DNA from 2 places in the Streptomyces sp. NPDC048604 genome. Region 1 is predicted to be linked to the other one. Evidence: riboswitches for the same ligand, from Rfam matches in the RefSeq annotation. Region 1 holds a riboswitch; the other holds the start of a gene.
What was found. Region 1 has a riboswitch for cyclic di-AMP ahead of ACGFMM_RS06950 (transglycosylase family protein). Riboswitches for the same ligand answer to the same signal wherever they lie in the genome.

Region 2: another riboswitch for cyclic di-AMP. It lies ahead of ACGFMM_RS28050 (M23 family metallopeptidase); the one in region 1 lies ahead of ACGFMM_RS06950 (transglycosylase family protein).

The regions. Positions count from the first base shown of each region.
Region 1 covers NZ_JBICVX010000003.1:54,902-59,417, reverse strand. The annotation lists gene ACGFMM_RS06955 (transglycosylase family protein) at 1-911, shown strand, start outside; cyclic di-AMP (ydaO/yuaA leader) riboswitch at 1,184-1,360, shown strand; gene ACGFMM_RS06950 (transglycosylase family protein) at 1,363-2,067, shown strand; gene eno (phosphopyruvate hydratase) at 2,350-3,636, shown strand; gene ACGFMM_RS06940 (septum formation initiator family protein) at 3,735-4,208, shown strand; gene ACGFMM_RS06935 (DUF501 domain-containing protein) at 4,258-4,516, shown strand, end outside.
Region 2 covers NZ_JBICVX010000015.1:62,119-66,634, reverse strand. The annotation lists gene ACGFMM_RS28060 (M16 family metallopeptidase) at 1-1,133, shown strand, start outside; gene ACGFMM_RS28055 (M16 family metallopeptidase) at 1,160-2,527, shown strand; cyclic di-AMP (ydaO/yuaA leader) riboswitch at 2,730-2,891, shown strand; gene ACGFMM_RS28050 (M23 family metallopeptidase) at 2,904-3,674, shown strand; gene ACGFMM_RS28045 (GntR family transcriptional regulator) at 3,871-4,516, shown strand, end outside.

The DNA of each region.
Region 1 (4,516 bases):
CCGCCCTCGCCCTTCCGCTGCTCGCCGCGGGCTCCGCCTCCGCCGCCGACGGGGCGACGTGGGACCGGGTCGCCGAGTGCGAGTCGGGCGGACTGTGGAGCGCCGACTTCGGCAACGGGCTGTACGGCGGGCTGCAGTTCACCCAGGAGACGTGGGACTCGTACGGCGGCACCGAGTACGCCGCCCGCCCGGACCTCGCCAGCCGCGCCCAGCAGATCGCGGTCGCCGAGAAGGCGCTGGCCGCGCAGGGGGCGAAGACGTGGGCCACCTGTGCCGCGATCGTCGGCCTGAAGGACGACGGCACGCTGAAGCCGTCCACGAAGCCCGGTGGCGTGCTGCCCACCGCTCCGACGACTCCGTCCACGTCGGCCGATGCGGACGCGAATCAGGACGACCGCGGGGAGGACTCCCCGGGCAAGGTGAAGTCCGACAAGTCCCTTCTGCCCGATGCGTCCGGTCAGCCGGGCGACGAGTCGGCCGAGAGCGGCGCCCCGGCCACCCCCACCACGCCCGCCGAGGACCACGCCACCCCCTCCGACCCTTCCGCTCCCGGCACGGGCAAGCACCGCGGCGACGCCGCGACCGAGAACCCGGATGAATCGGGCGACTCGTCCGAATCGGGGCGTCACGCCGCGCCGGCTGACGATGCGACACGCGACGCCGGCCGCACCGACCTCGACGAAGCGGGCGTTAATGGTACGGACGAGACCAAGGACGCCAAGGGTAAGAAGGCGGACACTTCGGACGAGTACACCGTCCAGCCCGGCGACAACCTCACGCAGATCGCGGCCGAGCACGAGCTCGACGGCGGCTGGCGCGCCCTCTACAAGGCCAACAAGGAGACCGTCGGGGGCGACCCGGACCTCATCCTCCCTGGCCAGAACCTGGAACTGACCGACCGGCAGAAGTAGGAGCGGCGGGCAGTTCGACGCCTTATGTCCGGTTCTGCGCAAATGAGACATGAGTCTCTTCGCCCCAACTGGCGTGTCCTGTCCGCAAAGTTTGCTTCCGTCACCTCCCACCAGCACAAACACCTCCGGCGGTAAGGCAAGTACGGGCGATTTTCCCGGGATGTCGGTCTTTGAACTTCCGGAGGGTCTGTGTCTACGGTCGTGACCGCTCGCCACCGCGGGCCCCGCCGACCGGAACGCCGAGTCCTGCCGCCGGCCGTCGGGAACAGTCGTCGCGTCAAGCGCCGAAGGCAGGAGCGGGGGACCCAAGGTAAGTGCCGGTCCCGGCCGTCGAGAGATGACGGCCGAACGACCGGCTCGGGGTGAAGCCGCGTGCGAGAGCACGCGGCCGGGCAACTCTTCCGGCCCGAACCCGACAGCTCACCTCGCAGGCGTCGGTGAGGAGACTTCCATGCTGTTTTCCGGCAAGGGCAAACACCGCCGTTCCTCCAAGGCCACCCGCGCCGTCGCGCTCGCCGGCATCGCCGGTGTCGCCGTCGCCGCGCCGCTGATGGCCGCGGGCAACGCGTCCGCCGCCACCGCCTCCGAGTGGGACCGCGTCGCCCAGTGCGAGTCCGGCGGCAACTGGTCCATCAACACCGGCAACGGCTACTACGGCGGCCTGCAGTTCTCGGCCTCCACCTGGGCCGCCTACGGCGGCACCGCCTTCGCGGCCACCGCCGACCAGGCCTCCAAGGCCCAGCAGATCCAGATCGCCGAGAAGGTCCTGGCCGGCCAGGGCAAGGGTGCGTGGCCGAGCTGCGGCGTGGGCCTGTCCAACGCCGCGTACACCGGCGGCGCCGCCGAGCAGGCGCAGCCGGAGCGCAAGGCCGAGCAGCCGACCACCCGCAGCGAGCAGCGCACCGCGCCGAAGCCCGTCGCGAAGGCCGCGAAGAAGGCCGCCAAGGCCGACGCCAAGAAGACCGTCACCACCCCGACCGGCAAGAAGGTCAAGAAGGGCGACGGCGAGTACAAGGTCGTCGCCGGCGACACGCTGAGCAAGATCGCCGCCGCGCACGACGTCAAGGGCGGCTGGGAGAGGCTCTTCCAGCTGAACAAGGACGTCGTCGAGGACGCCGACCTGATCTACCCGGGCCAGCAGCTCCACCTGAAGTGAGCCTCGCGGCCCGGGTGGGTCCGGCGGCCCACCCGTGCCGTGCGACCCTCCCGCGGTGACCACCCCGGCCCTGCGCGCAACTCCCCCCGTGTGCGCAGGGCCGGGGTTTCCGCATGGTTACTTGCGAGTAGTACGAGATCTTTCGCCCGGGATGCCCGCGCTCGGGTCCTTTTTCGTCCCAGGGGGCGGGCACCGACTGGCCGGGCACCCCGAGCCGGATAGGCTCATGTCGCAAGGCCAAGAGACCTTCGCACCTCTTCTCACGTCACATCCCAGAAGGAGATGCTCGTGCCGTCCATCGACGTCGTCGTAGCCCGGGAAATCCTGGACTCCCGAGGCAATCCCACGGTCGAGGTCGAGGTCGGCCTCGACGACGGCAGCACCGGCCGTGCTGCCGTTCCGTCCGGCGCCTCCACCGGTGCGTTCGAAGCCCTCGAGCTCCGCGACGGTGACAAGAGCCGTTACGGCGGCAAGGGCGTCGAGAAGGCCGTCCTCGCCGTGATCGAGCAGATCGGCCCGGAGCTCGTCGGCTACGACGCCACCGAGCAGCGCCTCATCGACCAGGCGATGTTCGACCTGGACGCCACCGACGACAAGTCCTCGCTCGGCGCCAACGCCATCCTCGGCGTCTCCCTCGCCGTGGCGCACGCCGCCTCCGAGGCCTCGGACCTGCCGCTGTTCCGCTACCTCGGCGGCCCGAACGCGCACCTGCTGCCCGTTCCGATGATGAACATCCTGAACGGCGGCTCGCACGCCGACTCCAACGTGGACATCCAGGAGTTCATGATCGCGCCGATCGGCGCCGAGTCCTTCTCCGAGGCGCTGCGCTGGGGTGCGGAGGTCTACCACACCCTCAAGTCCGTCCTGAAGACCAAGGGCCTGTCCACCGGCCTCGGCGACGAGGGCGGCTTCGCCCCGAACCTCGGCTCCAACCGTGAGGCGCTCGACCTCATTGTGGAGGCCATCAAGCAGGCCGGCTACGTCCCGGGCAAGGACATCGCGCTGGCGCTCGACGTCGCCGCGTCCGAGTTCTACAAGGACGGCGCCTACGAGTTCGAGGGCAAGTCCCGCACGGCCGCCGAGATGACCGAGTACTACGAGGAGCTCGTCTCCGCGTACCCGATGGTCTCCATCGAGGACCCGCTGTACGAGGACGACTGGGCCGGCTGGAAGGTCCTCACCGACAAGCTGGGCACCAAGGTCCAGATCGTCGGCGACGACCTGTTCGTCACCAACCCGGAGCGCCTGGCCCGTGGCATCGAGGAGGGCACCGCGAACGCCCTGCTGGTGAAGGTGAACCAGATCGGTTCGCTGACCGAGACCCTCGACGCCGTCGAGCTGGCTCAGCGCAACGGCTTCAAGTGCATGATGTCCCACCGTTCCGGCGAGACCGAGGACGTCACCATCGCCGACCTCGCGGTCGCGGTGAACTGCGGCCAGATCAAGACCGGCGCCCCGGCCCGCTCGGACCGCGTCGCCAAGTACAACCAGCTGCTGCGCATCGAGGAGATCCTCGACGACGCCGCGGTCTACGCCGGCCGCAGCGCCTTCCCGCGCTTCAAGGGCTGACGCCAAGCCGTAGGGCAGCTTCCCCGCGTCCCCGCACTCGGTCCCGTACCGTGTGCGGGGACGCGCGTGTGACCAGGGGACCAGGGGAGGCGTACGACATGGCCGCGAAGGACCGGGACCGGTTCTCGACCGCGACCCGGCTGCGGCTGCTCGGCGAGCAGACCGCCGCCCGTGTCTACCGCTCCCAGACCCGCCGGCAGGCCCGCCGCTCCCGGCTCACCGGCCGCGCCGCCTTCCTCGCCCTGGTCGTCTGCTCCCTGGTGGTCGCGCTCGCCTACCCGATGCGGCAGTACGTCTCCCAGCAGGCCGCCATCGCCGACCAGGAGCGGCAGGCCGCCGAGGCCGCCGACCGGGTCGAGCAGCTGCGCGACGAGAAGGCCCGGCTGCAGGACCCCGCGTACGTCCGCCGGCTGGCCCGCGAGCACCTGCACTACGTGCTGCCCGGCGAGACCGGCTTCACCGTGAACGACCCGGACGCCGCGGGCCGCCCCCGCTCCGACGCCGGCGGCGACGGCCGCGCCTGGTACTCCGACCTCTGGGAAGGCGTCGACCACGCCGACGCGCGCCGCTGAGGGATGATGGGGGCGACCCCGCCCCGACGACGAGAAGACTTGACCACGCATGGAAACGCCCCCTCCGCAGACCGAATCCACCGCGCCCACCGAGGCGGACGTCGCCGCGTTCGAGGAACAGCTCGGGCGCCCGCCGCGCGGCCTGCGGGCGATCGCGCACCGCTGCCCCTGCGGGCAGCCGGACGTCGTCGAGACCGCGCCGCGGCTCCCCGACGGCACCCCGTTCCCGACCACGTACTACCTGACGTGCCCGAAGGCCAACTCGGCGATCGGCACGCTGGAGGCCAACGGGGTCATGAAGGAGATGC
Region 2 (4,516 bases), on a different contig from region 1:
ACGGGCACTTCGAGCTGGTGCAGGGCGCCGGCGGCTCGCTGAACGGCACGACGAGCTTCGAGCGCACCAACTACTTCGAGACCATGCCCGCCCATCAGCTGGAGCTGGCGCTCTGGCTGGAGGCGGACCGCATGGGCTCGCTGCTGGCCGCCCTGGACGACGAGTCCATGGAGAACCAGCGCGACGTGGTGAAGAACGAGCGCCGCCAGCGCTACGACAACGTGCCCTACGGCACCGCCTTCGAGAAGCTCACCGGCCTCGCGTACCCCGAGGGCCACCCGTACCACCACACGCCGATCGGCTCCATGGCCGACCTGGACGCCGCCACCCTCGAGGACGCGCGGAACTTCTTCCGCACGTACTACGCGCCGAACAACGCGGTGCTCTCGGTCGTCGGCGACATCGACCCCGAGGAGACCCTCGCCTGGATCGAGAAGTACTTCGGCTCCATCCCCTCGCACGACGGCAAGCAGCCGCCGCGCGACGGCTCGCTCCCGGAGACCATCGGCGAGCAGCTGCGCGAGGTCGTCGAGGAGGAGGTCCCGGCCCGTGCGCTGATGGCCGCCTACCGCCTGCCGCACGACGGCACCCGCGAGTGCGACGCGGCCGACCTGGCCCTGACGGTGCTCGGCGGCGGCGAGTCCTCCCGGCTGCACAACCGGCTGGTCCGCCGCGACCGCACCGCCGTCGCCGCCGGTTTCGGCCTGCTGCGGCTGGCCGGCGCGCCCTCGCTGGGCTGGCTGGACGTGAAGACCTCCGGCGGCGTCGAGGTGCCGCAGATCGAGGCGGCCGTCGACGAGGAGCTCGCGCGGTTCGCCGCCGAGGGCCCGACGGACGAGGAGATGGAGCGCGCCCAGGCGCAGTTGGAGCGCGAGTGGCTGGACCGGCTCGGCACGGTCGCCGGCCGCGCCGACGAACTGTGCCGGTTCGCGGTGCTGTTCGGCGACCCGCAGCTGGCGCTGACCGCCGTGCAGCGGGTCCTCGACATCACCGCGCAGGAGGTGCAGGCGGTCGCCGCGGCCAAGCTGCGCCCCGACAACCGGGCGGTGCTCGTGTACGAGCCGATCACCGCGGGCCAGGGCGACCCGGCCGCAGAGAGCGACAGCGACGAGGAAGAGGGAGCCGGCCAGTGAGCGACGCTGCCGCGTCTTTGACGACCATGGAGTTCCACCCGCAGCCTCAGCCCGGCGACGCCCGCCCCTGGGCCTTCCCGGCCCCCGAGCGCGGCTCGCTCGACAACGGTCTGACGGTCCTGCGCTGCCACCGCCCCGGCCAGCAGGTGGTGGCCGTCGAGATCGTCGTCGACGCCCCGCTGGACGCCGAGCCGGCCGGCCTGGACGGCGTGGCCACGATCATGGCCCGCGCGCTGTCCGAAGGCACGGACAAGCACTCCGCCGAGGAGTTCGCCGCCGAACTGGAGCGCTGCGGCGCGACCCTGGACGCGCACGCCGACCATCCGGGCGTGCGGGTCTCCCTGGAGGTCCCGGTCTCCCGGCTGCCGAAGGCGCTCGGCCTGCTCGCCGAGGCGCTGCGCGCGCCCGCGTTCGTCGACACCGAGATCGAGCGGCTGGTGCGCAACCGGCTCGACGAGATCCCGCACGAGCAGGCCAACCCGGCCCGCCGCGCGGCCAAGCAGCTCTCCAAGGAGCTGTTCCCGGCCGGTTCGCGCATGTCGCGGCCGCGCCAGGGCACCGAGGAGACGGTGGCCCCCATCGACGCCGCGGCCGTGCGGGCCTTCTTCGAGGCCCATGTGCGGCCCGCCAACGCCACCGCGGTGGTCGTCGGCGACCTCACCGGCATCGACCTGGACGCCCTGCTCGCCGACACCCTCGGCGACTGGAGCGGCGACACCGCGGTGTCGCACCCGGTGGCGCCGATCACCGCCGACGACACGGGCCGTGTGGTCATCGTGGACCGCCCCGGCGCGGTCCAGACGCAGCTGCTGATCGGCCGCGTCGGCGCGGACCGGCACGACAGCGTGTGGCCGGCGCAGGTGCTCGGCACGTACTGCCTCGGCGGCACCCTCACCTCCCGGCTCGACCGCGTGCTGCGCGAGGAGAAGGGCTACACGTACGGCGTGCGCGCCTTCGGCCAGGTGCTGCGCTCGGACGGCCGGGGCAACGGCGCGTCCATGCTCGCCATCAGCGGCTCGATCGACACCCCCAACACCGGCCCGGCACTTGACGACCTGTGGAAGGTGCTGCGCACCCTCGCGGCCGAGGGTCTGACGGACGCCGAGCGCGATGTGGCGGTGCAGAACCTGGTGGGCGTGGCACCGCTCAAGTACGAGACGGCGGCCTCGGTCGCCGGCACGCTCGCCGACCAGGTCGAGCAGCGTCTTCCGGACGATTTCCAGGCGCAGTTGTACGCCCGGCTCGCCGAGACGGGCACGGTGGAGGCGACGGCCGCCGTCGTCAATGCCTTCCCTGTGGACCGGCTGGTGACGGTTCTGGTCGGCGACGCCGCCGAGATCGAGGAGCCGGTGCGCGCCCTCGGCATCGGCGAAGTCACCGTCGTGACCGGCTGATCGACCCGGCCCCAGGCCACTGCGAGGACCTCGATGCCCCGATGCGTCGGGGTCCTCCCGTTTGTCCGGATCGAGGGGGAAAGCTACGTGAATGCCCTGTGGGATGCGCTACAAACTTCCGTGTCTGTTTGGTGATTGAAAGACGGTCCGCTTAGCGTCGGTCCGGCTGTTCGTCGGTTGCACATGCCGCACCCGCGGCAACGGACAGTCATCGCCGAGTCCCCGAAGGTGCGAGCCTGGGGAGCCGGGGACCCACCGTCCCTGGGGTGAATCGGACGCCTTCGCCTTCCGGCGGAGGAGCCCGTAGGAGACCTTCCTGCTCCGAACCCGTCAGCTAACCCGGTAGGCGAGAAGGAAGGAAAGGATCAGCCACTTCATGGCGTTCACCCGTGCCACCGGGAAGCATCGTGGTCCCAGCCGTCTGGCGCGCCGCAGCGCGGGCGTCGCCGGCGTCGCCGCCCTCGCCACCACCGGCGTGATCGGCACCCTCGCCTCCCCGGCGCTCGCCGTCGACACGGAGGCCGCCGCCCTCGAGGACACCGGCCTGATCCAGGCGATCAGCGTGGACTCGCTCGCGGACCGCATAGACGCCCAGGCCGCCGCCCAGGAGCAGGAGGCCTTCGAGGCCGCCGCCAAGGCGAAGGCCGAGGCCGAGGCGAAGCGCAAGGCCGAGGCCCGCGCCAAGAAGATCCGCGAGGAGCGTGAGCGCGCCGCCCGCGAGGCCGAGCGCAAGCGTCTGCACTCCTTCCGGCTGCCCATCGCCGGCTCGTACGTCACCACCGGCTACAAGGCCGGCGGCTCGCTCTGGTCCTCCGGCAGCCACTCCGGCATCGACTTCAAGGCGCCCTACGGCAGCACGGTCGGCTCTGTCGGCGCCGGCACCGTCGTCGAGGCCGGCTGGGGCGGCGCGTACGGCAACAACGTGGTGATCCGGATGCTCGACGGCACGTACACCCAGTACGGCCACCTTGCCTCCATCACGGTCTCGGTCGGCGAGTCCGTCATGCCGGGCCAGCAGATCGGCGTCTCCGGCTCGACCGGCAACTCCACCGGCCCGCACCTCCACTTCGAGGCCCGCTCCGGCGCCGAGTACGGCTCGGACATCAACCCGCTCGCGTATCTGCGCGCCCGCGGCGTGAACGTCTGACGGACCGGCAGGACCCGCGGACAGCGCACCGGAAAAGCCCCGGCTCGTACGGAGTCGGGGCTTTTCCGCGTCCGAAAGACATCCATGATTCACGATCGGCCGTCGGAATTACCGCTCCGCTGCAATAGAGTCACCGAAGAGTCGGCGAACAGGGGACCGTCGGCGGGTTTCACGCGGATTAAGGCGGAGGTCGGACATGCGCATTCCCGCGCATTCGGTGTGCACGGCGATCCGGGACGACATCGTCTCCGGGGTCTTGGAGCGGGGCAGCCGGCTGACCGAGGAGCAGCTGGCCCGCCGGTACGGCGTCTCCCGCGTCCCGGTCCGCGAGGCGCTGCGCACCCTGGAGTCCGAGGGCTTCGTGGTGAGCCGCCGGCACGCCGGCGCGCATGTCGCCGAGCCCACCGAACAGGAGGCCGCCGACCTGCTCGACGTCCGCTCGCTCCTTGAGCCGCTCGCCGCCGGGCGGGCCGCCCAGCGCCGCACCGAGGCGCACCTCAAAGTGCTGCGCGGCCTGGTGCGGCTGGGGCAGGAGCGGGCCCGGCGCGGACAGGGCGAGGACCTGCGCTCGCTCGGCGGCTGGTTCCACGAGACCCTGGCGCAGGCTTCCGGCAGCCCGGCGCTCACCGCGCTGCTCACCCAGTTGCGGCACAAGATCGCCTGGATGTACGCGGTCGAGACCTCCGCCCGCCCCGTGGACACCTGGGCCGAGCACGGCGCGATCGTGGACGCGTTGGCCCGCGGCGACGCCGAGCGGGCCCGCGCGCTCACCGCGCTGCACGCCGAGCGCACCCTGCCGCTTCACCGGTTGCGCCGGCCGGAGCGGGACCGTGTGAGGACTT